DNA from 3 places in the Janthinobacterium aestuarii genome. Region 1 is predicted to be linked to each of the others. Evidence: predicted binding sites of a transcription regulator. Region 1 holds the regulator's gene; each other region holds the start of a gene.

Region 1 (9,617 bases):
GGGCCGCCTGCCCCTGCACCCGCTTGGCACGCACGACGTGACCGTGATAAGCGGGCACGGCCAGCGCCAGCAGCAGGCTCATGATCGCCAGCGCGGACAGCAGTTCGATCAGGCTGAAGCCCAAGACGGCAGACGGGGCGCCACCGTTTGCTGCGGCCCGGTTCCGGCTTGCCAGCGCTCCCATGCGACCTCCCTTCTTCCCAAAAAAGCGCCAGCCGATACGCAGCACCCGCCTTGCCGAGCCTATTTTTTCTTGGCCGCCTCGTGCAATTCGCGCCAGTTCGCCACTTCGCGCCAGCTCAGGCGCCGGGCCGGCAGCGGCGCGCTGACAACCTTGAGCACCGCCCCGCTGGCAGCGCCGGGCAAGCCCGGTTGCAGCACGGCCAGTTCCTTGCGCCCCTCGGCCCGCCCTGCCGCCGTCGCGGCACCCACCGTGCTGTTCAGTTCCAGCGCCAGCGGCGGCGCACGCGCCAGGCCATCGTACAAGCGTCCCGTCTGCGCGCCCGCCTGCACGACCCCGGCGCCATCGGCGGCAAAACCGCTCAGCACGTCGAGCACGTACAGGCGGGTGACTGGCGTGGCGCAAGGATCGCGCCCGGGGAGGACGGTATTGAACAGCACCTTGCCAGCGGTCAGCACGGCACTGTTGATGCTGCGTTCGCCCGTTTGCGCGGTATCGAGAAAATCGAGGTACCAGCCGCGCATCGCGTCGCTGCCTGTGTAGCGCAGTTCGGCGCCGTCCACGCGCACGCCGCCCGCCGTCTCGCCCAGGCTGCGCTGTTCCAGGTCGGACCGGCTGCGCGTTGGGGACGACTCGCGCACATCGTCGTGCACGGCGTAAAACGACTGCGACAGAAAGGCGGCGGGCCAGGTATCGGCCGCTTCTACCAGCTTGCCCGTGCCGAACAGCAGCAGATAGCCGCCACCGGGCGCGTAGGCCACGTTCAGCTGCTGCGTCACGGGCTGGCGCCGGCCCAGCGCATCGCGCGCGACAAAGACGAGCTTGCGCCCCTGCCCATCCTTCCACGGCGGCCCGCCAGTCAAGTCGAAACGCCAGATATTGCCCTGCAAATCGCCCGCATACAGGAAAGCCAGCGCGCCGTCGCCACCCGGCACCACGGCGGGCGGGCCCAGCGCGTGGGGGGCGGCATTGGCGCCCGTATCCGCCTCGCTGTCATGGCCACCATCACCGCCACCGCTGGCCACAGGCACCTTGAGCCGGAAGTAATTACTTCCCAACGTCCATGGCGTGCCGGGCGCCTTGTCCAGCGCCAGCAGGAAGATGGCGGCGGCCGATGCGGGCGCCGTCGTGTCCTTGCCGTCATTGACATGGTTGTTATAGCCGCTGGCGACGACAGCAAAATCGCGGTAGGCAGGCGCGCCCTCCTTGCCGCCCATGTTGATGCGGGCGAAGGCGGGCGGCGCACGCACGTTGCCCATCAGCCTGTCGTCGCGGTCCGTGAATTCCCACAGCGCCCCGTCGTGCGCGAAGCGGGCCGGGTCGGTAATGTCGAGTGCAAACACGCCTTGCGCCCCGCCGCCCATACCCGACACCAGCACCGTCTTCCAATGTCCGAGCGCCATTACTTCCGCCGTGGCCGCCGCACCGTCGAGCAGCGGGCCAGGGCTGTAGTGAGTGCTCGCAACGGCTGACGCAGCGCGCAGCAGCGCTTGCGGCAGATAGGCAAACACTTCGCTGCCCGTACGCGCATCGAAGCCATGCAGCAAGCCGTCGTTGGCGCCCAGGTACAGCATTTTGCGTCGCTGCAGCAGCGCCTTGCGGTGCACGCCATAGCTGGCGCCCGGCATGCCCAGCCCGGGCGCGCCCACGTACAACAGATTGCCATGCGGCGCGGTACCCAGGCTACCTGAGCGGCGCCGCAGGAAGCCGCCCGGCTGGCCCACCTCGTGCGTGCGCTGGCCCAGCAGATACGCCAGGCGCGCTTCTCCCCGTCCATCGCCGCCGTCGAATGCACCGCGCTGTTCCGTATCGAGCCCCTTCCAGGCCAGCGGCATCAGGGCACCCTTGGCATCGAGCGTGTAGACGGGGCGCAAGGCCGGCGGCGCTCCATCCGGCGCAGGCTTATCCAGGCCGCCGGCGCGCCACCATGGCTTGCCGGGAAGCACTGCGCCATCGGCGCCCACGGCAAACGCGGTGCGCGACACGGTCATGCCGCCATCGGCCAGGCGCAGCTGCGTCTGGAACCAGTATGCCTCTTCCGTACCGCTGGCCAGCGCCATCAGGGACGGCCCGGCGAGCGTCGCCGGCAAGGTAGCCTTGTCGGCGGCCGCAAAGGCTGCGCGCAGTCCCGCGATCAGGGCGACCGGATCGCTGCCGGGCAAGTAATGGGCGGGCCAGCGGCCATCCAGGCTCCACTCGTCCAGCGCGCTGCCCGTTGCGCTCGTGAACGGGTTGGCGTCACCGTTCGCATCGAGAAAGCCGCCATATTTGGCTGCCAACAGCAAGGGCGTAGAAAGGGGCATGGCGGCCGGGTCGCCCTGGCGCAAGTCGCCCGCGTAGTGCTCGACCTTGGCAACGCCGTCGTTCTTGCCGCCAGGACGCAAAGCCTGCACATGCGACCAGTAAGCCAAGCCAGCCGCATGGTAGCTGGCGCCGCCAGCCCCGTCGGCCAGCAATTCCAGTGCCGCCAGGTCGGGCCGCGGCGCGGGATTGCCCTGCGCGCCGCCGCTTTCCAGGCTGCCCACCGCATGCGTCCAGGCCATCGCGTCGAACGCCGGCGGCGCGAATCCATCGGCAGCGCGTGCGCGGTCGCCGTTGGATGCGGGAATCACAGGAGCATTGCCGGGCACGTAACGGTCGCCCGCCATGCCAGCATCGCCGAGGCTGACGACGATGTGGCGCTGGCAACTGGCTGTTTGCGGGTCGCTCCATGGCGTCACGACCGGCAAGCCATCGTCGATGGCAGGCGGGGCCGTGGCTGGCGGCACGACAGGGCTTGCCTGCCGTCCCTGCAGGTAGCGCAGCGATTCGTACAGCAATTCAGCCAGCGGCGCCGCCTTCGCGTACGCACCGGGATGCCCGGCATTGCCGCGGCCCAAGCCATTGATGTAAGCGGTCACCCCGCCGCCAAAGCCCGCAGCCTGAGACGTAGATTGAGCCGCATACACGCCGTTGGCGGGATTCCACTCGGCGTCGGCATTGTCTTGCGGCATAAAATCGGGCGCCGCCCAGCGCTGCCTGCCCACGTGGGCCAGCGGCGCGCGCAGCACGCCGCCATACACGGGGCCGGCGCTGGCGGGCTGGCCGTTCAAGTGGCCGAACACGCCCACGCGCACCCTGCCGCCATGGCGCTGCACGGCGCCCACCGGCTTGTAGTTCTTGCCATATGCGAGGCACAAGTCGTCGCGCAACGGCCCCTCTTCCGTGTCGCAAACGCGCACGCGCGCGAGGAACACGCCGTGCGAGGCCGCAGCGCCGGGCGCGTCGCAACTGCCGCCCGGGGGCAAGCTGGCGTCGCCGAACAGCAAGCGGTTGCGGCAAGAAACGATGGCCAGTTGCGCCAGCGCAAACGGCGTCGCGGCCGCCACGCCGGTCTGCAGGAGCTTGCGCGGGAAAAAGACGGGGTGGGCAAAGAAGTCGATGGGGCTGTCCGCGTCGGGCAGGTAGGCGCGCTGCAGCACCGTCTTGCGCACTTCGTCGATGACGCGGTCGCCGCCCGTCAGCGCATAGCGGACGATGTCGAGCATGCTGGCACTGGCCCAGTTGAGAAAATTGCCGCTGAAACTGTCACCGCCGCAGCCGTGCAAGGCATCGGCCGGTTTCAGCACGGAAAAGTAAGCGGTCGCTACGCGCAAGTCCGGCAGCATGACGCCATCCTTGCTGCGGTAAGGATAGCTGTAGCACATGCGCGCATGGAAGTAGCCTGCATACTCGCGCTGCGGCGCATAGTCGCCCCCATGCGCGGCAGCGGCGGCAGCGTGCGTGAGGGACAGGTTGAGCAGGAGATTCGGCAGCACCCTGGCGCCGTACAAACCCGTGTCGGCCCGCGCCAGCACCACGGGAGGAGCGCCCGCGACGGCGGCGCCGCAAGCCAGGAAAATCCAGCCGAACAGCAGCCAGGCAAACATCAAAGCCCTCATGGCCCCGCTCCCACCGCCTGTTTGCGGTAATAACTTTGCAGCACGACTTGCGTGCTTTCCTGCGCCCCAAAACCGATAGCCGTGATGCGGTACACATAGCTTTCCGTGGCCATACCGCCGGCCGCTGCCGCAGCCTGCGCGCCGGGCGGATGAAACGGCAGCAGTTCGATCAGGTAGCGGGGCCGGCGCGACGGCAGAAAACCCTGCCCCGTCTGCATGACGGCGCCCGTAAACTGGCCATACGGCACCGTGCGGCTGCCAGCTTCGGCGCCATCGAGGTCCGTGCTCAGCCACAGCGCCGGTGCGTCCGGGGCGGCGGGCAGGCACAGGCCCAGTGCGCCGCCCTCGCCGCAGCCGTCCGCGAACCCTGCCGCACTACCTGGCGCGAAGAGGCTGCTGCGTCCCGGCGCGCCAGGCAAGCCTTCGATATCGTTCTCCGCATCCACCAATGCCTCCTCCGCCGCCTGAAACGCGATCTGCCGGTCGCGCTCGCCGCGCGCCGCCTTCTCGCCCTGTAATGCCATCTGCGCCGCCGATATGCCCAGCAACAAGATGATCACCAGCAGGCACAGCACATACACGAGGGTCGCGCCACTGTGGCGTACGCAAGATGGACACCAAGGTTCGCACCGGCGGACGCCCCTGCCTGCCATCGCGCCGCCCGCCTAGGCCGGCCCGTTGCGCAGCATGATGCTCGTCTGCACCAGTTGCCGCAGCCGCAAGCGCGTCGCGGCGGGCAAGGACGCGCGCACAATGCGCACGCCCGTGTCGCTGGCGCCGTGCGCCTCGGCATAGGCCTTGCCGAACAGGTCGAACTGCGCCGGCCCCAGTTCCGCCATCTTGTCCGCCTGGCCCGCCTCGCCATGCAGCAGCAGCGCCACACGCACGCTGGCCACGCGCTTCCAGTGCGTGCGGCGGTGCAGATCGCGCTGGCGCGCGGCCGCATCCGCGCCCTCCAGTACCAATGCCGCATCGTAGGCGTCGAGCGCGCTGGCGTTGACATAGCGGTTCGCCACGCCATCGGGCGGCGTATCCGTGTCGAGACCATACAGCACCTGGAAACCGTCGACGCCGCGAATGATGGCGTCCGCGCCCCAACCGTTCGCACCACGGTATTTACAACGCAGCTCGCCCTCGCCATCGGCGCCCTGCGCCACATAGAAAATGCTCCAGCCCCGCTGCGCCTGCGTTTGCGCGACGCCCACGCCGAAGCCCGCGCAATTGAGCACGGAACCGTCACCACCCTCTTCCTTGCCGGCGCCGTAATAGCGCAAGGCCAGCACGTCGCTGCCATGCAGGGCGCCGGGCAGCGCGCCGCTGATGCCCTCGCTGTTCTTGCCCAGGCTGCGCGCGTCGAGCCCGGCCACATTGGCGCTGTCGTCATCGGCATGGGCGACGGGCGCGGCGCTGCTGTCCCAGTTTACGTACGCCGTCTGACGCACGGCGCGGGCGATGGTGTCGAGTGCATAGCGGCCGTTATCGTCCAAGCGCGCGCTGGCGGACTGGTCGCCATAGCTGCCGCTGGCGGCCAGCAGCACGCTACTGGCCGCCAGCATCAGCAGCGCGCCCAGCGACAGGGCCACCAGCAATTCGACGAGGCTCATGCCGCGATGCCGATACAGGACCTCGTTCATGCGCCGCCTCCGCTCAGCTGGAATGCCAGCCTGGGCAACGACTCGCCTGCCGCATTCACGGCAGGCGAGCCATCGGGCAGGCGGCCGCGCCAGCCCAGCTTGATAACGATGGGCGCGCCCTTGCCGCCGCTGCACGCCCACTGCAAGCCTTGGGCGGCGGCATCCCACGCGGAAGTGTCGCGGCAAATATGCAGGCGCGCGCCGGGCAAGGCCGCATGCAGCCGCTGCTTCCATTCGGCGATATCGAATTGCGCCAGTTCGGCCGCGCTGCAGGCGGTGGCGCCGAAGCAGTCGGGCGCACCGCCGCCCGCTTCAGCGTCGTCCGCCGCCGCGTAGGCCACGTTCAGGTAGGGATTGCCAGCATCGGGGCCATTCATGAGCACGCTGTTCGCGCGCATGCGTTCGGCCATGCCGGCAGCCAGTTGCACGCCCGCCGACAATAGCCCCGACTCATGACGCGCGCGCAGCGAGTGCAGTTGCAGGATGCTGGCGCCCAGCAGACCCAGCGCCAACAGCAGCAGCGACACCAGCACCTCGACGAGGCTGCTGCCCCCCACAGGAAACATAGTGCGACCGCTATTGCGCATGCGCTACTCCCTTTCGCAGAAAGAGTCGCAGGAACAGGCGGCCCAGCTACAAGATAGGCGTGCGCAAAAAACCGGGTCTGCGCTGGCGCAAACAGCACGGCGATAAGTCGAGAAGAACAGCGTTGGGATTGATCAGACCGCTTGCCAGGCAAACCTTGGCGTGGTGAAAACGGAGCGCATAAGCAGCCCCGCCTTCACTAAGGTGAACAAGAAGCCGAAGGTCAGGGCTTGCGCGCCTGCCCCACTTCGGCAATCGCATCCTGGAACTCGGCCAGGTCTTCGAAATTTTTGTACACGGAGGCGAAGCGGATGTAGGCGATCTTGTCGAGGCGCTTGAGTTCCTGCATGACGAGTTCGCCGATATAGCCGGAATCGACTTCGCGCAGGCCGCTGGTCAGCAGTTTTTCCTGGATGGACGCGATGGCCGTATCCACGGAGGCGGCCGCAACGGGACGCTTGCGCAAGGCCAGCATCAAACTGCCGCGCAACTTATCCGCAGCGAACTCCGTCCGGCTGCCATTCTTTTTGACGACGGCCGGCATGATAAGTTCAATGCGCTCGTACGTGGTAAAACGCTTGTCGCATTTGCCGCAGCGGCGGCGGCGCCGAATGACATCCCCTTCCTCCGATACGCGCGTATCGAGAACCTGGGTGTCGCCGTGCTGGCAAAATGGACATTTCATGGGCTGGTTACAACTTTATAGTAATAATTACGGGAAATCGCCGTCCTTGTGCAAAGGGCGCCCGAATCACTCCGGGCGCCCTTGGGCACGAAGGAATGTGTCATACAGAATCTTACTCCGTATGACACATTCTGGACAAATTATTATGCGGCGTACACAGGGTGCGCGTCGGCCAGGACTTTCACAGCCGCTTTCACGCGCTCGATGGTGGCGGCGTCATGCGGATTGTCCAGCACGTCGGCGATCAGGTTGCCCACTTCTTCCGCTTGCGCTTCCTTGAAACCGCGCGTCGTCATCGCCGGGCTGCCCAGGCGGATGCCCGAAGTGACGAATGGTTTTTGCGGGTCGTTCGGGATACCGTTCTTGTTGCAGGTGATGTGCGCGGAACCGAGGATGGCTTCGGCTTCCTTGCCCGTCAGGTTCTTGGCGCGCAGGTCGACCAGCATGACGTGCGATTCGGTGCCACCGGAAACGATGCGCAGGCCGCGCTTGATCAGGGTTTTCGCCAGCACGTCGGCGTTCTTGATCACTTGCTTCTGGTATTCGACGAATTCAGGGCTCAGCGCTTCCTTGAAAGCGACGGCCTTGCCGGCGATCACGTGCATCAGCGGGCCGCCCTGGATGCCAGGGAAGATGGCCGAGTTGATGGCTTTTTCGTGTTCGGCCTTCATCAGGATGATGCCGCCGCGCGGGCCGCGCAACGATTTGTGCGTGGTCGAGGTGACGAAGTCGGCGAACGGCACCGGGTTCGGGTACAGGCCGGCGGCGATCAGGCCGGCGTAGTGGGCCATGTCGACCATGAAGTAGGCGCCAACTTCCTTGGCGATCTTGCTGAAGCGTTCGAAGTCGATCTTTTTCGAGAACGCGGACGCGCCGGCGATGATCAGCTTCGGCTTGCGTTCGCGGGCCAGGCGCTCCATTGCCTCGTAGTCGATGTCTTCTTCCGCCGTCAAACCGTAGGAGACGACGTCAAACCATTTGCCGGACATGTTCAGCGGCATGCCGTGGGTCAGGTGGCCGCCTTCGGCCAGCGACATACCCATGATCAGGTCGCCTGGTTTCAACATGGCAAAGAACACGCCCTGGTTCGCTTGCGAGCCGGAGTTCGGCTGCACGTTCGCGCATTCGGCGCCGAACAGCTGCTTGACACGGTCGATGGCCAGTTGCTCGGCCACGTCGACGTATTCGCAGCCGCCGTAGTAGCGCTTGCCTGGATAGCCTTCGGCGTACTTATTCGTCAGCTGCGAGCCTTGCGCTTCCATTACGGCTGGCGACGTGTAGTTCTCCGACGCGATCAGTTCGATATGATCGTGCTGGCGCGTGTTCTCTTTTTGAATGACGGCGAACAATTCAGGATCGACGTTGGCGAGGGTGTGATCTTTTGCAAACATGTAAAAACTCCAAGTATGAGGGTGCTTGTACTGGCAGATTGGATCGAATGAGGGGAGCCGGCGTTAAGTGAATAACAACATTGGACAGGCAGCCTCTTCGTGCTTTTCCATAGTGGCTACCCAGGCGAACGGCTGATGAAAAATCTCACGTTTCCCGGTGGGTGCCCACCTTTCGCCGGATTGCCGATCGCCACTCATGGAGATCGCCCGACTTTTCGCCAGTCACGTGAGACGTAATGGAATGCAAATTGTAAGTTAAGTGCCCAAATTGAGCAAGGAATGCAAGCGTGCGGCTATAATCGCCGCCCGGGCAGCGCCGGCCCATCGTCTTAAGCTGGATGTAAACTTTGCTCAGGCATGTAAGCGTATGTTACGGGGCTTGCCATTGCAGCCCTCCGTTTTACAATGCTGCGGTGCAACTTATATGCAGCTTTTGCATGGCTTTCCAGCAAGCGCCCACAGTCACAAGAAGAAAAATCGCGTAAAATGTTGCTCAATCTCACTACTGGCGCAATAAACATGCCTTCAGTCTTTACCTGGAACGTACGTGTCTACTATGAAGACACCGACGCCGGCGGCATCGTCTATTACGCTAACTACCTGAAATTCTTCGAGCGCGCGCGCACCGAATGGCTGCGCGCCATCGACGTGGGCCAGCAGGAATTGCTGGAACAGCACGACGCAATGTTCGTTGTCAAAAGCGTCAACGCCGACTATCATGCGCCAGCCAGGCTCGATGACACGGTAAGATTAACCTTAAACATAGAAAAAATGGGGCGCGCCTCCATCGTTTTCCTGCAACAAGCCTGGTGCGGCGACCGCCTGCTCAACACGGCCCGCGTCAAGATCGGCTGCGTCGATTCGGCACTGCGTCCGCGCGCCGTGCCTGATGCAGTCGCGGCCCGCATGCGCGCCGCCTGAGCCCTACCCGCCACCTCCGGACAATTCACCCAACAGACTGCCAGCCAATGAACGTTACACAAGATCTTTCTTTCCTCGCGCTCATCTCCAATGCCCATTTGATCGTGCAACTGATCATGGCCCTGCTGCTGCTGATTTCCCTGACCAGCTGGACCTACATTTTCCGCAAGATGTTTGCCGTGCGCCAGGCGCGCAAGCAAACCATCGAATTCGAACGCAGCTTCTGGGCCGGCGGCAACCTGCATGCGCTGCACCAGAACGCCAGCGGCAACCGCGACCAGAGCGGCGCGCTGGCCCGCA
Region 2 (9,617 bases), 2.6 Mb from region 1:
TGGCCAGCAGCACGATCAGGAAGGCGCCGATCAGACTGGCCCAGTCATACCCGCCCACACCCGGCACCACGCGGCGCAGGGGGCGCACCAGCCAGTCGGACAATTGAAACGTGAATTGCGCCACCGACGAGGGCGGCCGCACGCGCACCGCCTGCATCCAGAAGCGCAGCAGCAACACGCCGCCCAGCAAGGTAGCGATGGTATCAACGATCAATGTAAGGATAACGATCAGCACGACTAATTCTCCAAAAAAAAACCGCTGTGTGATTGAGTCACACAGCGGCGTGTTGCCTCATCCAGGCACCCGTATCGTTGGAATTACGATGGGCGGGTGCTGGTTGGGAATGGCCAGGCTGCAGCCGGTGCCAACACGGTTTTTGCTACAGGTGCGATAGGTGCCGATGGCTTGGCGACAGGAGCTGCCTTCTTCGGCGCGGCCTTTTTAGGCGCGGCCTTCTTGGCGGCTGGCTTGGCGGCCACGGCGGCTGGTGCCGCTGGAGCTGCTGCCGGCGCTGCTGCTGGTGCGGCTGCCACGACTGGCGCTGCGGCTGGCTTGGCGGCAGGTTTCGCTGCTGCTTTTGCTGCCGGCTTGGCGGCTGGCTTTGCTGCAGGCTTGGCGGCTGGCTTCGCTGCAGCTTTTGCTGCTGGCTTGGCTGCCGGTTTTGCTGCGACCTTGGCAGCAGGTTTCGCTGCTGGCTTGGCTGCCGCTTTGGCTGCTGGCTTCGCTGCTACCTTGGCTGCTGGCTTCGCTGCTGCTTTTGCTGCCGGCTTCGCTGCTACCTTGGCCGCTGGCTTGGCTGCCGCCTTAGTTGCTGGCTTGGCTGCTACCTTGGCCGCTGGCTTGGCTGCCGCCTTAGTTGCTGGCTTGGCTGCTACCTTGGCTGCTGGCTTGGCTGCCGCTTTGGCCGCTGGCTTCGCTGCAGCTTTTGCTGCTGGCTTGGCTGCCGCTTTTGCGGCTGGCTTCGCTGCCGCCTTGGCGACGATTTTTTTCGCTGCTGGCTTGGCTGCCGCTTTGGCGGCCGGTTTCGCTGCTGCCTTGGCTGCAGGTTTCGCTGCGGCTTTTTTCACTGCTGGCTTGGCTGCAGCTTTTGCTGCTGGCTTCGCTGCTGCTTTGGCGGCCGGCTTGGCTACCGGTTTTGCTGCGGCTTTTTTCGCTGCTGGCTTGACTGCTGCCTTGGCGGCCGGTTTGGCTGCTGCCTTGGCTGCAGGTTTCGCTGCGGCTTTTTTCACTGCTGGCTTGGCTGCTGCTTTGGCCGCTGGTTTTGCTGCGGCTTTTGCCGCTGGCTTGGCGGCCGGTTTGGTTGCGGCTTTTTTCGCGACAGGCTTGGCTGCTGCCTTGGCGGCAGGTTTCGCTGCGGCTTTCGCTGCTGGCTTGGCTGCCGGTTTGGCGGCCGGTTTCGCTGCTGCCTTGGCCGCTGGTTTCGCTGCGGCTTTCGCTACTGGCTTGGCAGCCACTTTTGCTGCAGGCTTGGCTGCGGCTTTGGCGGCTGGTTTTGCTGCTGGTTTCGCTGCGGCTTTGGCAGCTGGTTTAGCGGCAACCGTCTTCGCTGCGGCTGCCGGCTTCTTCGCGGCAGGAGCAGCCTTGGCGGCTGGTTTCTTTACTTCTGATTTCTTAGCGGCTGTTGCCATTTGTCTCTCCTTCATCTGAGATGAGAAATTTAAGCTACAAGATTTAAACCCGTCCGACCCACCACAGGGATAGGCCAGGCGAATTATTCATCGGCGCAAACGGTCGTTTGCGCTAATGAATTCGGCACCAGCTGAACTGCTGCAACTCCTCACGTTTGCAGCACTTCAGCCATCGTCGGTGCCACCCTGCTTTATCTCGCAGCTGGTGGCAAAGTCTGAATTCGGTCATTCGTTTTCGATGCCGTGCGTTTTTTCGCTCCTCGCATCGCGCTCGCCACAACACCGATACGTCAAATAAAAAACCGCCATGCCTGAAAAAATTCGGGCACGGCGGCAGACGAAAACGGTGTGGTTTTGTGCATATCCGTGTAAATCTGTATCCCTGTTTTGCGAGGTTTTTTCGCTACCGCGCTGGTTAAAAAACCCCGCATTCTAACGCTCGCATTTGCAATCTCATAAAGTACACGAAAACCTTGTCAATGCGCAACCGGCACGACACGTTTTCGTCCGCTTTTTTGCACGATACGCGTGCTATCGCACAATCGCGCGGCAAATGCCGCCGCCAGCGTGTGCGGAAACGATATTTACACCCCGCCCCGCGCGCATTGGCGCCATCAAAAAAATGCGGTGCGGCGCGCGATGCGGCGAAAAAATGGCCGCACTTTTCTGCGCCGGCGCGCCACTGCACTTCATGAAAAAGCAGCGTGGAAAAAACGCGGCAGGCGATGCCGCAGCCGGCCTCCAGGATGATGGCGGCAGGCCGGAAAAAGCAGGCGAGGCTAGCGCGTGTCGCCGGAAGACGCGGGCCGGGAAAGCGCCAGCGCCGTATCGATGAAGGCGCGCAGTTTGGGCTGGCTCTGGGTACGCGCGGGAAAATACAGGAACAATCCGCTCGTCGGCGGCACGTAGTTTTCCAGCACTCGCAGCAAGCTGCCGCTGGCCAGGTCAGCTTCGATTTCCACGTCGGGCATATACGCCAGGCCCAGACCCGAGCGCGCGAAATCGGCGATCAGCGTAGTGTCGTTGACGACCACGGGTGCGCCCGTTTCCACCAGAAATTCCTCGCCATCGCGCACGAAGCGCCAGCGGTGCAAGGCACCGGAAGTGTGGAAGCGGTAGGCCAGCGTGTCGTGGCGCATCAGGTCTTCCGGAATCAGCGGCCGCCCTTTCCGCTCGAAGTAGCCGGGCGCGCCAACCACGGACCAGCGCAGGTCTCCCGTCAGGCGCACGGCCACCATCCCCTGCTCCACGAACTGTCCCAGGCGGATGCCGGCGTCATAACCGTGCGCCAGCAGATCGACCGCGCCGTCGTCGAGCGACAGGTCGATGGTCACGTCAGGATAGCTGCCGCGAAAACGCGGTATCAATGCGCGCATGACCAGCGCGCCCAGCGCGCGCGGCACCGTCAGCCGCAAATGGCCGGCGGGCCGGTCGCGAAACATGGTCAGCGCGGCGAAGGCGTCATCGATCTGCCGGGTGGCGCCGGCCAGGCTGGCGTACAGGCCCGCGCCGGCTTCGGTGAAGGCGACATTGCGCGTATTGCGCTTGAAGAGCAGCACGCCATGCTGGCGCTCCATCACCTTGACCGCCTTGCTGGCGGCCGTCACCGTCACGCCAAGCTGCAGTGCCGCGGCGCTGAAACTTTTGCGCTCGGCGACCGCGAGAAAGGTACGGATGCCATCGAGAGAGTTCGTTTTCATGCGCGATCACGCCGCCAATAATGAACCTGAAGTGTAAAGCCTATCCCCCCTACTCTACTATTTCTCTGCAATTGAAGGCCATATGATGGTCGCTCCCTGCCTCTTCACCGAAAGGAAGCACCATGTCTCTCCTCATGCCGGCCATCGTCGGCGACTACTTTAGCGCCGACAAGCATCACGATAGCAAGGCCGTGGCGCAATGCTTCGCCGCCGATGGCGTCGTTCACGACGAAGGCCGGACCCACGCGGGCCATGCCGCCATCCAGGCCTGGAAAGAAGCTGGCAGCCAGCAGTACGGCGCCACCGTCAGCCCCATCTCGGCCGACACCCAGGGCGCGCGCTGCGTGGTCACCGGCAGCGTCAGCGGCAGTTTCCCCGGCAGCCCGCTGGCGCTGCGCTTTGCCTTCACGCTCGCCAGCAATCGCATCCAGACCCTGGAGATCGGCGCATGAATACCGATTTCAAGGACAAGCGCGTGCTGATCACGGGCCGCACCATCCCGACCGTGTGAGCCCGATGCAATAAGCTCTCCAGATAGCAAAAGGCCCCGCATTTGCGAGGCCTTTGTTACATACATGAGTTGTGACGCTATCGGCTGGCTTATTCCCAGTTCAGCGCGCCGCCGGTCTGGTATTCCGTCACGCGCGTCTCGAAGAAGTTGCGTTCCTTCTTCATGTCGATCATTTCGCTCATCCATGGGAATGGATTTTCTTCCTGGGCGAACAGCGGCTCGATGCCGATCTGCTGCGCGCGGCGGTTGGCGATGAAGCGCAAATAGCCCTTGAACATCGGCGCGTTCAGACCCAGCACGCCGCGCGGCATGGTGTCTTCCGCGTATGCGTATTCCAGTTCCACGGCCTGCATGAACAACACTTTAATCTCTTCGCGGAATTCGGCCGTCCACAGCTGCGGGTTTTCCATCTTGATCGTGTTGATCAAGTCGATGCCGAAGTTGCAGTGCATCGATTCGTCGCGCAAGATGTACTGGTACTGCTCGGCCGCGCCCATCATCTTGTTCTGGCGGCCCAACGCCAGGATCTGCGTGAAGCCGACGTAGAAGAACAAGCCTTCCATCAGGCAGGCAAACACGATCAGGGATTTGAGCAGCTTCTGGTCGTTTTCCACCGTGCCGGTGACGAACGCAGGGTCGGTCAGGGTGTTGATGAACGGGATCAGGAATTCATCCTTGTCGCGGATCGACTTGACTTCGTTGTAGGCGTTGAAGATCTCGCCTTCGTCCAGGCCCAGCGATTCGACGATGTACTGGTAAGCGTGCGTGTGGATCGCTTCCTCGAACGCCTGGCGCAGCAGGTACTGGCGGCACTCGGGCGCCGTGATGTGGCGGTAGGTGCCCAGCACGATGTTGTTGGCGGCCAGCGAGTCGGCCGTCACGAAGAAGCCCAGGTTGCGCTTGACCAGGCGGCGCTCGTCGTCCGTCAGGCCGTTCGGGTTCTTCCACAGCTCGATATCACGCTGCATGTTCACTTCCTGCGGCATCCAGTGGTTGGCGCAGCCGGCCAGGTATTTGTCCCACGCCCATTTGTACTTGAACGGCACCAGCTGGTTGACGTCCGTCTTGCCGTTGATGATGCGCTTGTCGTCGGCATTCACGCGGCGCGCCACTTGCTCGGCGTTCGCTTCGGACGGCTCGGCACCTGCCGGCAGGTTCAATTCGGTATTTCCCAGTGGCGCTTGCTGCGCCGGACGCGGCACAGCTGCCGACGTGGTTTCATCATCCCATGACAACGACATATTCTTCTTCCTTTCCATGCCGGCGAGCCGGCGATCCGCAACAGGCCCGTTGAATCGGACAATGCGGATATTGACAACATTGAATCAGCCCAGACGCTCTGGGCTGACAACTTTAAATTTTTTAAAAACCGTCGCGAGCAAGCCCGATATCGGGTCGAGTAGCGCAGCCGTACTTTAGTACGGTGAGCAACACAGAACCCGAGAGGGGGCTGCGCAGCAGGTTTTTACTGGCAGGCTTCGCACTCTTCGAAACCGTCATCACCCGGACGCAGGTAGCACGCTTCGCCATCGGCGTCGTCCGCTGCCGCTGCCACCACTGGCGCCACGGCCACCGCTGCTGCCGCCACGGCCGCTGCCTGGGCGCTTTGCGCGCTGGCCGACATGCCGCCGTCGACTGCCACGGCGTTCAGGGCGCCCGTCTTGGAGGTCGATTTCTCCATGTGGGTAGCGGCGATGGTACGCAGGTAGTAGGTGGTTTTCAGGCCACGCAGCCATGCCAGCTTGTAGGTCTCGTCCAGTTTCTTGCCCGATGCACCAGCCATGTAGATGTTCAGCGACTGAGCCTGGTCGATCCACTTCTGGCGACGCGAAGCCGCTTCCACCAGCCAGCTTGGCGACACTTCAAAGGCGGTGGCGTAGATATCGCGCAGGTCTTGCGGGATGCGGTCGATCTTCACCAGCGAGCCGTCGAAGTACTTCAGGTCGGAGATCATGACTTCATCCCACAGGTCGCGTGCCTTCAGGTCGCGCACCAGGTAGCCGTTGATCTCGGTGAATTCGCCCGACAGGTTCGATTTCACGTACAGGTTCTGGAACGTCGGCTCGATACAGGCCGACACGCCGATGATGTTCGAAATCGTCGCCGTCGGGGCGATCGCCACGCAGTTCGAATTGCGCATGCCGAACTTGGCGATGCGTTCGCGCACCGGAGTCCAGTCCATGGCCGACGAGGAATCGACTTCCAGGTAGCCGCCGCGCTCTTCGGCCAGCAGTTTGACCGAATCCTGCGGCAGGATGCCGCGGTCCCACAGCGAGCCGGCGTACGACTCATAGCGGCCGCGCTCTTCGGCCAGTTCCGTCGACGCCAGGTAGGCGTAGTAGCAGACGGCTTCCATCGAGGTGTCGGCAAACGATACGGCGGCGTCCGAGGCGAACGGCACGCGCATCATGTGCAGGCAGTCCTGGAAGCCCATCACGCCCATGCCGACCGGACGGTGGCGCATGTTCGAATTGCGCGCCTTGTCGACGGCGTAGTAGTTGATGTCGATGACGTTGTCGAGCATGCGCATGGCGGTGCGGATGGTCTTGGCCAGCTTGACGTGATCGAGCTTGCCTTCCTTCATGTGCGCCGGCATGTTGACGGAACCGAGGTTGCAGACGGCGATTTCGTCAGGGCCCGTGTTCAGCGTGATTTCCGTGCACAGGTTCGAGCTGTGGACGACGCCGACGTGCGACTGCGGGCTGCGGATGTTGCAAGGATCCTTGAACGTGATCCATGGGTGGCCCGTTTCAAACAGCATCGACAGCATCTTGCGCCACAGGTCCAGCGCGGCGATCTTCTTGAAGACGCGGATTTCGCCGGCGGCGGCCTTGGCTTCATAGCCCAGGTAAGCCTGTTCAAAAGCCTTGCCGACCTTGTCGTGCAGGTCTGGCGTGTCCGATGGCGAGAACAGGGTCCAGTCGCCTTTTTCCATGACGCGCTTCATGAACATGTCGGGAATCCAGTTCGCCGTGTTCATGTCGTGCGTGCGGCGGCGGTCGTCGCCCGTGTTCTTGCGCAGGTCGAGGAATTCCTCGATGTCCATGTGCCAGGTTTCCAGGTAGGCGCAGACAGCGCCCTTGCGTTTGCCGCCCTGGTTGACTGCCACGGCAGTGTCGTTGACCACTTTCAGGAACGGTACCACGCCTTGCGACTTGCCGTTGGTGCCCTTGATGTGGGCGCCCAGGGCGCGCACTGGCGTCCAGTCGTTGCCCAGGCCGCCGGCAAACTTGGCCAGCAGCGCATTGTCCTTGATGGCGTCGTAGATGCCTTCCAGGTCATCGGAGACGGTGCTCAGGTAGCACGACGACAGCTGCGAGCGCAGGGTGCCCGAATTGAACAGGGTCGGCGTCGAGCTCATGAAGTCGAACGAGGACAGCAGACTGTAGAACTCGATGGCGCGTGCTTCGCGGTCCGCTTCGTTCAGCGCAAGGCCCATGGCCACGCGCATGTAGAACGCTTGCGGCATTTCGATGCGCACGTCCTGGATGTGCAGGAAGTAGCGGTCATACAGGGTTTGCAGGCCGATGTAGCCGAACTGCAAGTCGCGGTCGGCGACGATGGCTTTGGCCAGGCGCTCCAGGTCGAAACTGGCGAGTACCGGGTTCAGCAGCTCAGCGGCGATACCCTTGGCAATGTATTGCGGGAAATACGTCAGGTATTCAGCGGCAGCGGCCGCTTGCGGCACTTCCTTGCCGAACACTTCCTTGCGCACCGTGTGCAGCAGGATGCGGGCCGTGACCTGGCTGTAGGCCGGATCTTTTTCCATCAGTGCGCGCGCCGCCAGGATGGCCGACTTGTGCAGCTCTTCGACAGGCACGCCGTCGTACAGGTTTTTCACGGTTTCAGCCAGGATGGCGTCGGCATCGACGTGCTTTTCCAGGCCGGCGCAGGCGGCGTTGATCAGGTCGCGCACTTCCTGCATGTCCAGCAGGCGGCGCACGCCGTTGTCGGTGACGTTCAGCTGGGGCGCGGTCACTTGCGCGGACGCGCCTTGCGCTTCCTTCTGCAGGCGGCGCTCTTCCATGTGCTTGGCGCGGTACAGCACGTAGGCACGCGCCACGTCGTGCTCGCCCGAACGCATCAGCGACAGTTCCACCTGGTCTTGCACATCTTCGATATGGAAGGTGCCGCCGCCCGGATGGCGGCGCACCAGCGCGGCAACGACGCCGTCCGTCAGCTGTTCCACCAGTTCGCGGATGCGTGCCGAGGCTGCGCCCTGGCCGCCGTTAACGGCCAAAAACGCCTTGGTCATGGCGATCGCGATCTTCGAAGGCTCAAATGCCACCACCGCACCGTTGCGGCGGATGATGCGATAGTCGCCCAATGCCGCGCCCGTGCTCGCCACGCTGTTGGCCGCGCCTGGCGCTGGCGATACTGGCGTTGGATGGATGGAAATATCTTGTGGTGATTGCATTGAAGCTCCCGTTGTCAGCTAAAGTCAGCCTGCAGTTTTGCTGCCGCGTGTGTTGTTGAATAGAACGCCCGATGGTCAGGGTTTCTTCAGGTATTTGTTGCTAAATAGTAAATTATTAATGCATAAAACAGAGTCAGAAGCCATATCGCCACACCGTACTGCCCGGCTGGCGCGAAACACGATCAAGGGTGATAAACCGCCAGTTCCAGTGCTTTATCAGCAATCCGGGTAGCTTTGACAATAATTCTGAAAACGTCTGTGATGGCACTAGATATAGTCTTTACATCCAACTTCTGCACTAATTGTAGTACCCATCGGAGGGTGATGCAATAGTTTTCCGGCATCCGCCGGCGTAATTTTTTGTATTTTCATATACGATTTCGGTTGACTTTTCAGGGTATGGATGGAAAGCCCAATCCCCGCGAAGTAAGCGCTAACGCAGGCTGCCCGCGCAAGATTTCCAGCCAGCATTTTTGATAAAAATGCCAGTCAAAAAACGGCCCCGGATCCGTCTTCCTCCCCGGCGCGATATGCTCGTGCCCGCGCACCTGCGACAGCCCGTAGCGCGCCACCAGCGCCGCCGTCAGCGCCGCCAGCACATGGTATTGCCGCCGCTGGAAGGGCACGTCGTCCGCGCCTTCCATTTCGATACCGATGGAATAGCCATTGCACTGCGGGCGTCCTTCAAACATGGACGCGCCCGCATGCCAGGCACGTTGATCAGTAGAAACATATTGCAGCAGCGCACCATCGCGCCGCACAAAAAAGTGCGCCGACACCTGCAAGCCACGCAGGTCGGCGAAAGAAGGATCGGCATTATAATCTACCCGGCCCGTAAACAAGTCCGACACATGCGGCCCGCCAAAGTGGCCACCCGGCAAGCTGATGTTATGGATCACCAGCAAGTCGACTTGCGTACCGTCCGGGCGCGCATCGTGGTGCGGCGAGTCATAGCGCAGCGCGCCAGCGCACCAGCCATCTTCATCTATCGTCCATACGCTCATCAAGTAAAGCTTCCTGTATCGTCAATTTCTGCATGCGGTAACGCAACTGGCGCACGCTCAAGCCCAGCTGGCGCGCCGCCCTTGCGCGGTGGTAGCGCGCCTGTGCCAGCGCCAGCATGATCATGTCGCGCTCGGCCTGGCGCAAATACACGTCGAGCGGCAGGACGGGGGCCACGCCATGCGCGGCCATGCCGGGCAGGCACAGTTGCCGCTCCGGCAAGTCCGGCAGTGCCGGCAGTGCCGGCGCCGCCCGCAAGGGCATAGTGCCCGCCGTGGATGGCAAGGCCAGCCCGTCGAGCGCGATCACGCCGCCGTCGGCAAACGCCAGCGCCCGCTCCAGCACGTTTTCCAGTTCA
Region 3 (9,617 bases), 460 kb from region 1:
TCCACTGCGCCATGCGCAGGGTGACGAGGCCAGGCACGGCCGCCGCCTGCGCCGCGCCGCAGGTCCAGCGCTTCCACGTCGATGGCGGCGTCCATTGCGCTTCCGGCGTGGCCAGCGCCGGCGCTTCATTGAGCACGGCGGCGATCTTGCCGATCTGCCGGTTCTGGTAAATGTCGCGCACCGTCATGTGGGCGTAGGCCGGATCGGCGCGCAGGGCGGATGCCAGGCGGGCGGCCAGGAAGGAGTGGCCTCCGAGGTCGCTGAAAAAGTCCAGCTGGCGCAAGATCGCCTGGCCCGGGAACAGCTTGGCCAGCGCCGCGAACAGGGCCGCTTCGGCAGGCGTTTCCGGCACGTCCGATACACCCGCCTCGCCGGCTGGCGGTGCGCACAGCGGCATGGCTTTCAGCGCTTTTCTGTCGATCTTGCCCGAGGTCAGGCGCGGCATCAGCGGCAGCAGTTCAAAACGGCCCGGTACCATATACGGCGGCAAGTGCAGGTTCAATGCCGCGCGCAGGGTTTTCGCGGCCAGGGCGTCGGCCGGCGCATCGTCGCTGCCGACGATGTAGGCCACCAGCTGGTCGATGCCGTCATCCTTGCGCAGCAAGACGGCCACGGTGCCGACGCCTGCCTGCTGCGCCAGCACGGCTTCGATCTCGCCCAGTTCCACGCGGAAGCCGCGTATTTTCACCTGGTCGTCGGCGCGGCCCAGGCACAGCACCTGGCCATCCGCATCAATGCGCGCCAGGTCGCCCGTACGGTACAGGCGCGCATCATCGGGTCCCGTGCTCCAGGGATTGGGCAGGAATTTTTCCACCGTCAGGTCGGGGCGGCCCAGGTATCCCTCGGCCAGGCCGGGGCCGATGATGCACAGCTCACCCGTCTCGCCGCGCGCCAGCAAGGTCAAGGGACGGTTTTCTCCCGGCTCGGCCACCTGCAGCACCAGCAAGCCGTAGTTGGGCAGCGGCGTGCCGATGGTCACCGGTTCGGCGGGCCGCAGGCGCGCCAGGCTGCACGAGACGGTCGCCTCCGTGGGGCCATAGGTGTTGAACATGGCGCGGCCCGGGCGCGACCAGCGCTCGACGAGCGATTCCGGGCACATCTCGCCGCCCAGGTTGATCAGGCGCAGGCTCGGTACTTCCTCGGCGAACAGGGCCAGCAAGGTCGGCACGGCGTGCAGCACCGTGACTTGATTGGTGGCCAGCGCGCGCGGCAAGGCTTCCGGGTCGCCCGAAATCTCCTTGGGCCCCAGCCACAGGGTGGCGCCCACCAGGTAGGCTATCCAGATTTCCTCGAACGACATGTCGAAGGCGACGGAAAAGCCCTGGTAGACGGTGTCGGCTTGCGTCACTTCCAGCACGGCGTTTTCGCTGCGCAGGAAGTGGCAGATGCTGCGCTGATTGATCAATATGCCCTTGGGCTTGCCCGTGGAGCCGGACGTGTAGATCACATAGGCCGGGTGCTCGGGCAGCACGGTTGCGCGCGCGGGCAGCAGTTCGCCCGGCGCGGCGGGGACCAGCAGGCTTTCCGCCGTCCATACGGGGCGGCCAATGCCTGCCTCGGCCAGGCGCGGCGCGAATTGGGCGCAGCTGACGACACCAAAGCCATTCGCGTCATCGAGGCACACCTGCAGCCGCTCGACGGGCGTGTCTTCATCGACGGGCAGCCAGGCGGCGCCCGCCTTGGCGATGGCCGCCTGCATCAGCAGCAGATGGGCGCCGCGCGGCAGCCACAGGCCCACGATGTCGCCGGGCTTGACGCCGGCCGCCACCAGGCGCGCTGCGGCCAGGCTGGCTTGCGCATCGAGCTGCGCATACGTGATGCGGCGTTCGCCATCGATCAGGGCGATTTGCTCGGGGCAGCGGCGGGCCGTCGCTTCCAGCAGGTCGGCCAGTACTTCCTCGCGCAGCAGATCCGGTCGCGGCGGGCCGTACAGGATGTCGGCGTGGGTGGAAGGGATGCCTGGACTGACTGCGGTGAAATCGTTCATGGATGACGCTTATCTGTAATGCGGAGTGAGGAATCTGATGGGCTGCGCATGGCGCGCGGCACAGTTGATACATTACAGTACGCAAGACATTTCAGCGTTGCAGAACGGGGAATTTTGTGGAATTTTCAGCAAGTATGTGGCTGCAGGCTCAACTGCCATGATTACGGAATGTAAATCGCGGAAACATGGCGGCGATTTGCGCCAAAGTCGTCGCCGCCGGATAGCCGTGCAAGGGGCGGCCGGACAGCGCCGCGTCCGCGCAGCCTTCGGCGCGGAACTGCTGCAGCACGTAGTTATCGACGCCTTTCGCGGCCAGGGTGGCGGCCAGGGCCAGCAACTGCTCGTCCGGCAGCAGGTCGGGGTGGGTGGTGGTGCGGCATTCGTAGGCCACGCCGCTGGCAAGGATGGCGTCCAGGCAGGCGCGTGCCGGGTCGCCGCTGCCGGCCACGCGGGTCACATGACGATAGTCGGCAAACGGCGCCTTGATGTCGAAACCCACCCAGTCGGCCAGGGGCAGCACTTCCCGCAGGCGCTGCGGATAGATGCAGGCCGTGTGCAGGCCGATGCCGAAACCCAGCGCCCTGACGTCCTGCATGGCGCGCGCCAGCGCTGGATCCATGCACGCTTCGCCGCCGCTGAAGACGACGGCGTCGACCAGGCCCACGCGGCGGCGCAGCCAGGTCAGGACGTCCTGCCACGGCATGGCGCCTTCCGGCGTGCGCGCCTGCAAGTGCGGATTGTGGCAATAGCCGCAGCGCCAGGGGCAGCCCTGCACGAACACCACGGCCGCCAGCTTGCCCGGGTAGTCGGTGGCGGAAAAGGGCGTCAGGCCGCCCACTTTCAGCTCAAACGCCATGGCAGGCGGGCTGGCCCACGCGGGCGCTCGCTTCCGTAAAATACTGGCGCTCGTGGAATTCGCCCTGCTTGCCGATGTTGAACGAGGCAACGGGGCGGTGGTAGCCCATCACGCGCGTCCAGATTTCGCAGCGCTGGCGTTCCGTATCGAGCAGGGTGATGGCGGGAGTGAAGTCGGGACGTGCGTTCATGGCGTTTCCTTGAGTGGGTGAGCGAAATCGGACTGCTTGCGGGCGATCAGTTCCGCGTCGCAGGTGGGGCAGAATTCATGTTTGCCGGCCAGGTAGCCGTGGCGCGGGCAGATGGAAAACGTGGGCGTGACGGTGATGTAGGGCAGCGAGAAGCGGCTCAGCGCGCGTTTTACCAGCTCGCGGCAGGCATTCGCATCCGACAGCGCTTCCGTCATGTACAGGTGCAGCACCGTGCCGCCCGTGTACTTGCGCTGCAGCGCGTCCTGCAATTCCAGCGCTTCGAACGGGTCGTCCGTATGGCCGACGGGCAGCTGCGACGAATTCGTGTAGTACGGATTGTCGACCGTGCCCGCCTGCAGGATGGCCGGATAGCGCTTGCGGTCTTCGCGCGCGAAGCGGTAGGTCGTGCCTTCGGCCGGCGTCGCCTCCAGGTTGTACATATGGCCCGTCTCTTCCTGGAACTGCACCATGCGGGCGCGCACGTGGTCGAGCAGACGTATCGCCAGCGCATGGCCCTCGGCGGACGTGATGTCGTAAGCGTCGCCGCTGAAATTGCGGATCATCTCGTTGATGCCGTTCACGCCCAGGGTGGAAAAGTGATTGCGCAGGGTGCCCAGGTAGCGTTTCGTGTACGGGAACAGGCCTTGCTGCATCAGTTCCTCGATGGTGCGGCGCTTGATTTCCAGGCTGGTCTTGCCCAGTTCCAGCAGGCGGTCCAGGTCCGCCATCAGCGCTGGCTCGTCGCCGCGCCACAAGTGGCCCAGGCGCGCGCAGTTGATGGTGACCACGCCCAGGGAGCCCGTCTGCTCGGCGGAACCGAACAGGCCATTGCCCCGTTTGAGCAGTTCGCGCAAGTCCAGCTGCAAGCGGCAGCACATGGAACGTATCATGTTCGGCTTGAGTTCCGAATTGATGAAATTCTGGAAGTAGGGCAGGCCGTAGCGGGCCGTCATCTCGAACAGGCGCTCCGCGTTGTCGCTGTGCCAGTCGAAATCCTCGGTGATGTTATAGGTGGGGATGGGGAAGGTGAAGACCCGGCCCTTGGCGTCGCCCGCCATCATGATCTCGATATAGGCGCGGTTGATCATGTCCATTTCCACCTGCAGCTCGCCATAGCTGAAGTCCATCTCCTGGCCGGCGATGACGGGAATCTGCTCGCGCAAATCGTCCGGGCAGATCCAGTCGAAGGTGAGGTTGGTGAACGGCGTCTGCGTGCCCCAGCGCGATGGCACGTTGAGGTTGAAGATCAGCTCCTGCATGTACTGGCGCACGTCTTCGTAGCGCAGGCTGTCCTTGCGGATGTAGGGCGCCATATAGGTGTCGAAGGAGCTGAACGCCTGCGCGCCGGCCCACTCGTTTTGCAGGGTGCCGAGGAAATTGACAATCTGGCCAATGGCGCTCGACATGTGTTTCGGCGGACCCGATTCGATCTTGCCCGGCACGCCATTCAAGCCTTCGTGCAGCAGGGTGCGCAGCGACCAGCCGGCGCAATAGCCGGCCAGCATGTCGAGGTCGTGGATGTGCAGCGCCGCTTCGCGGTGCGCCGCGCCCACTTCCGGCGGATACACCTGGTCGAGCCAGTAGTTGGCGATGACCTTGCCCGACACGTTGAGTATCAGGCCGCCCAGCGAGTAGCCCTGGTTGGCGTTGGCGTTGACACGCCAGTCGCGCCGGTCCAGGTATTCATTGATGGACGCGGCGACGTCGACCTGGCCGCGTGTGGGGGAAACTGCATTTGTCGTCATGAAACCTCCAATAAACACAACATGCGGTGTTTTTATGGAGATTAATCACTAAATATAGTGGCGTCAAAGGGCGCGTGCAGTTGCGTGACGAATCCTTGATGCAGGTGAAGAAAGCGCGTCAGCGGCTTTTTTTCGCGCGCCCCAGGCGCGGGATGAAGCAGCTCAGGCCAAAGTACATGGCGCCGCAGACGGCGATGCTGGCGACGGAGGCGGGCAGCACGTGCGCCCAGATTTCCCGTGCCGAGAAGGTGCTCCAGCTGGCCACGCGCGCGTCGAACGTGACGTAGTTCGCCAGCAGCCAGTAGACGGCCAGCAGGCCCGTGCAGATGCCGGCCTGGCGCAGCACGGGCATGGCGCGGCGGGCGAAGACGGCTTGCAGGAACAGCAGCAGCACGCCGGCCCAGACGCCCAGCGCCTCGGGCGAGAGCACGGAGAGCGTTTCTTCGACATAGCCGTCGGCGGGCGAAGCCCACTGTATTTGCAGCACGGTGAGGAATAGGGTGAGCAGGAATAGCAGCAGCGGTTTGTGGGGCATGGCGGGGAATCGGTGAGGGAGAAAAGTGGGGCATTTTACAGCCAGGTCAAGCAAGTTGAACGCGCGCCAGCCATGCATGCATTCCTTCACCTGCGTCAAGGACTGGGCGGTATGGGCGGGGCTATAGTCTGCACCCTGAGCCGATACAGGACTGTGAACACCATGATGCTTGAATCAACCACCGCCACCCGCGTGGCCGGACCGCTGGAACTGGTCTGCCCCGCCGGCAGCCTGCCTGCCTTGAAAGCGGCCATCGACAATGGCGCCGATACCGTCTACCTGGGTTTTCGCGACGCCACCAATGCGCGCAATTTCGCCGGCCTCAATTTCGACGAGAAGGCCATCGCCGAGGGCGTGCGCTACGCCCACCAATATGGACGCAAGGTGCTGCTGGCGCTGAACACCTATCCGCAGCCGCACAACTGGGCCGTCTGGCGCAGCGCCATCGACCGCGCCGCGCAGGCCGGTATCGACGCCATGATCGTGGCCGATCCGGGCCTGATGGCGTATGCAAGCGAGCACCACCCGCAGCTGCGTTTGCACCTGTCCGTGCAGGGTTCGGCCACCAACTACGAAGCGATCAATTTTTACCATGAACACTTCGGCATCGCCCGCGCCGTGCTGCCGCGCGTGCTGTCGATGGCGCAGGTCGAGCAACTGATCGCCAAGACGGAAGTCGAGATCGAGGTCTTCGGCTTCGGCAGCCTGTGCGTGATGGTCGAAGGGCGCTGCGCGCTGTCGTCGTATGCGACGGGCGAGGCGCCGAACACCCACGGTGTGTGCTCGCCGGCGAAATCCGTGCGCTGGCTGGAAACACCGAACGGCCTCGAATCGCGCCTGAACGGCGTGCTGATCGACCGCTATGCGCCAGGCGAAAACGCCAGCTATCCGACCCTGTGCAAGGGACGTTTCGAAGTCAACGACGAAGAGTATTACGCGATCGAGGAGCCGGCCAGCCTGAACACGCTGGCGCTGCTGCCGCAGCTGATCGCCATGGGCGTGCGCGCCGTGAAGATCGAAGGACGCCAGCGCAGCCCCGCCTACGTGGCGCAGGTGACGCGCGTGTGGCGCGAAGCGATCGACGCCTGCCGCGAAGGCAATGCGCGCTACGCCGTCAAGCCGGCCTGGATGGCGTCCATGGACAAGCTGGCCGAGGGCCAGCAGCACACCTTGGGTGCCTACCACCGCTCCTGGAAATAGCAAAACCTACTGCGCGTCCCGGGGCGCGGCCTGCGATGCTCGCTGTGCTCTAGCACAGCTGCGCTTCTCGGCCTCGCCGCGAACCGCTCGCTACGGTTTTGTAAACTTTAAAAATACTGGAAAAGGCATGTTAAAACTCTCTTTGGGCCCCTTGCTCTACTACTGGCCGCGCGCCACCGTTTTCGAGTTTTACCAGCAGATCGCCACCACGGCCGTCGATATCGTGTACCTGGGCGAAACCGTCTGCTCGCGCCGGCACGAGGTGCGCCTGGCCGACTGGCTCGATATCGCCGACATGCTGGCCGCCGCCGGCAAGGAAGTGGTGCTGTCGACGCAGGCGCTGATCGAGGCGGGTGCGGAACTGGCGACCCTGCGCCGCATCACGGGCAATGGCCGCTACGGCGTCGAGGCCAACGACATGGGCGCTGTGCACTGCATGGAAAAGGGCACGCCCTTCGTCGCCGGTCCCCATCTGAACCTGTTCAATGGCCCCAGCCTGCAATTGCTGGCGCGCCTCGGGGCGCGGCGCTGGGTGATGCCGCTGGAAATGGGACAGACGGCGCTGGCCGAGATGCAGCGCCAGAAACCGGAAGGGCTGGAGACGGAGGTATTCGCCTACGGCCGCATGCCGCTGGCGTTTTCCGCGCGCTGCTTCACGGCGCGCAACCGCAACCTGCCGAAGGACGATTGCGGCTACAGCTGCCTGGAAGAGCCGGACGGCCTGCTGCTGCGCACGCGCGACGAAGTGCCGTTCCTCGTGTTGAATGGCACGCAGACGCAGTCGGCGCTCGTCTACAACCTGGTGCGCGAACTCGACGCCATGCGCGACATGGGCGTGTCGGTGGCGCGCATCAGCCCGCAAGCCATGCACACGGAACAAGTCATCGCCATCTTCGACCGCGCGCGCCGCGGCCAGGTCAGCGGCATCGGCGCCCAGGCCCAGCTGGCGGCTTGCCAGCCGGCCGGCGCCTGCGACGGCTACTGGCACGGCCAGCCTGGCATGGAACAGCACCAGCACGCCGCCCATTGAACGCATCGAAAGGAAGCACCATGCAAGATCAACTGGAAAGATTGCCCGTCCCGGCCAAGCCTCCCATGAGCAAGCCCGCCGCGTCATACCGGCTGCCCGAACCGCTGGCCGAATTGCTGTCCAAGCTGCCGCCGTATCCCGCCTCCTGGCTGTTCGTGCAAGGCTTGAACCGCCTGCTGGCGCCGCAATTGCCCGACGACGTGCGAAGCAGCCTGGAAGGGCGCAGCCTGCGCTTGCGGCTGCTGGACGCGGGCATCGCCTTCGATTTCGAGTGGCAGGGAACGGTGTTTGTGGCCGAGCGCTATGTCGACGTACCGGACCTGTGCATCGCCGCCAGCGTGCATGACTTGATGCTGCTGGCGCGGCGCCAGGAAGATCCGGACACGCTGTTCTTCAGCCGCCGTTTGAGCCTGGAGGGTGATACGGAACTGGGCTTGCTGTTCAAGAATACGCTCGATGCCATCGAGCTGCCGCCGTTCGACCTGCAGGCGCTGGGACCGCGCCGGGTGCTGGCGCATCTGCGTGACCGGGGCGCGCGGGGAGGGTAGGCGGAGAACTGGCTGCGCGCAGTGGCGGCACTCAATGGCGGCAGTGGCCGCAGGCGCCGCTGCACGAGGCCAGCTGTACTTCATCCGTCGCTTCGCCCATGAAGCCGGCATCGTTGACGGCGGCCAGCAGGCGTTCCTGCGTGGCCAGGCGTTCGTCGAATTGCACCGTGGCGCCGTGGCGCGCCAGCGAGACGCAGACGGTGGCCACGCCCGTGACGGCTTCAAGCGCGCCCGTCAGCCTGTCGGCGCAGCCTTCGTGATCCATTCCAATGATATTCAAGCGCGCTGTCTGCATGGGTTCCTCTTGTTTTTCAGATAAAAAAACAGCGTAGGCGAGGGGCAAGCATGCCGTCCAGAGCCGCACGCAAGATTTATTTTCTATTTGCGGTTTTATTGATCTGGATTAATTTCAACCGCTGCTGGCCAGCCTGAAAGTGCTGTTGTTTTATACACAGTTGCCGTATTCCAGTCGACAAGCGTACTCTGCTGCGCGATACTGTCATTCTGATAAGAACGCTGATGAAAGCGCTGGAAAGGAGGGCCCATGCAGCGCCGCCCCCTGCTCAAGCTTGCCGCCCTGTGGCCGTTGGGCGCTGCCGCCGCCGGCAAGTCGTCGCCGCTGGCCGCTCGTGTATCCGCGCCACCAGGCGATCGATGATCCGCAGCAAGGCTATGTGACGGCCCTGCTGCTGCAGGCGCTGGCCCGTTCGGGCCAGGCCTATGCCTTGCGCCGCTCCGCGCTGCGCATGGTGCAGACGCGCGCCATGCAGGAAATCGCCACGGCGTCGGGCAGCGTCGACGTCGTCTGGACGATGACGAGCCGCGCGCGCGAAACGCAATTGCTGCCGGTGCGCATCCCCATCGACCGTGGCCTGATCGGCTGGCGAGTGGCCCTGATCCACGCGCGCCAGCCGCAACTGCTGCGCGACGTGCGCAGCATCGCCGCCCTGGCGCGGCTGTCGGCCGGCCAGATGAGCGACTGGCCCGATTCCGCCATCCTCCAGGCGAACGGCTTGCGCCTCGATACTTCGAGCACCTATGAAGGCCTGTTCCAGCAACTGGCGGCGGGGCGCATCGACTACTTTCCCCGTTCCGTGATCGAGGCGCAAAGCGAGCTGGCCAGCCATGCGCAATTGCCGCTGGCGCTCGATACTCACCTGGTCATTCGCTACCCGGCCGCGCTGTACTTTTTTGTCGGCAAGCACCGGCCGGAACTGGCGCGCCATATTGAAATCGGGCTGGAGAAAATGCTGGCCGATGGCAGTTTCGCGCAGCTGTTCCAGCGCCATTTCGGCCGCCTCGCGCAGGGCCTGAAGCTGCCCCATCGTTACGTGCTGGAGCTGGCCAATCCCGACCTGCCCGAAGAGACGCCGCTGGCGCGCAAAGCACTTTGGTATCGTCCAAAACATTACTAATAGTTTTATTGATCAGTGTCAAACAAGCGCTTCAATCGTGCGCACGATGTTTGATGAAACGCAAAGCGAGTTCAACAGAACACCTGTTGACATAAATAGAATCTTCGCCGA

Evidence for each region. Region 1 encodes NrdR, which represses ribonucleotide reductase genes. Its sites were predicted from a motif close to CACNANATNTNGTG; they were not measured.
Region 2: OPV09_RS25830 (ribonucleoside-diphosphate reductase subunit alpha) is a predicted target of NrdR. The motif match lies at 8,523-8,536, and genes of this name have one in related genera.
Region 3: OPV09_RS11415 (ribonucleoside triphosphate reductase) is a predicted target of NrdR. The motif match lies at 4,825-4,838, and genes of this name have one in related genera.

The regions. Positions count from the first base shown of each region.
Region 1 is NZ_CP142523.1:2,057,218-2,066,834, reverse strand. Features, by position in the region: gene OPV09_RS09320 (type IV pilin protein) at 1-184, opposite strand, end outside; gene OPV09_RS09315 (pilus assembly protein) at 244-4,101, opposite strand; gene OPV09_RS09310 (pilus assembly PilX family protein) at 4,098-4,754, opposite strand; gene OPV09_RS09305 (PilW family protein) at 4,767-5,735, opposite strand; gene pilV (type IV pilus modification protein PilV) at 5,732-6,301, opposite strand; gene nrdR (transcriptional regulator NrdR) at 6,544-7,005, opposite strand; gene glyA (serine hydroxymethyltransferase) at 7,149-8,396, opposite strand; ZMP/ZTP riboswitch at 8,508-8,632, opposite strand; gene ybgC (tol-pal system-associated acyl-CoA thioesterase) at 8,916-9,317, shown strand; gene tolQ (protein TolQ) at 9,365-9,617, shown strand, end outside.
Region 2 is NZ_CP142523.1:5,722,029-5,731,645, forward strand. Features, by position in the region: gene OPV09_RS25800 (YggT family protein) at 1-235, opposite strand, end outside; gene OPV09_RS25805 (hypothetical protein) at 489-809, shown strand; gene OPV09_RS25810 (hypothetical protein) at 830-1,648, shown strand; gene OPV09_RS25815 (LysR family transcriptional regulator) at 2,409-3,329, opposite strand; gene OPV09_RS25820 (nuclear transport factor 2 family protein) at 3,452-3,781, shown strand; gene OPV09_RS25825 (ribonucleotide-diphosphate reductase subunit beta) at 3,930-5,081, opposite strand; gene OPV09_RS25830 (ribonucleoside-diphosphate reductase subunit alpha) at 5,306-8,257, opposite strand; gene ampD (1,6-anhydro-N-acetylmuramyl-L-alanine amidase AmpD) at 8,650-9,261, opposite strand; gene OPV09_RS25840 (sigma-54 dependent transcriptional regulator) at 9,239-9,617, opposite strand, start outside.
Region 3 is NZ_CP142523.1:2,519,802-2,529,418, forward strand. Features, by position in the region: gene OPV09_RS11400 (Pls/PosA family non-ribosomal peptide synthetase) at 1-1,987, opposite strand, end outside; gene OPV09_RS11405 (anaerobic ribonucleoside-triphosphate reductase activating protein) at 2,136-2,843, opposite strand; gene nrdD (anaerobic ribonucleoside-triphosphate reductase) at 2,833-3,033, opposite strand; gene OPV09_RS11415 (ribonucleoside triphosphate reductase) at 3,030-4,778, opposite strand; gene OPV09_RS11420 (hypothetical protein) at 4,897-5,313, opposite strand; gene ubiU (ubiquinone anaerobic biosynthesis protein UbiU) at 5,476-6,513, shown strand; gene ubiV (ubiquinone anaerobic biosynthesis protein UbiV) at 6,641-7,543, shown strand; gene ubiT (ubiquinone anaerobic biosynthesis accessory factor UbiT) at 7,564-8,091, shown strand; gene OPV09_RS11440 (heavy-metal-associated domain-containing protein) at 8,123-8,386, opposite strand; gene OPV09_RS11445 (transporter substrate-binding domain-containing protein) at 8,721-9,506, shown strand.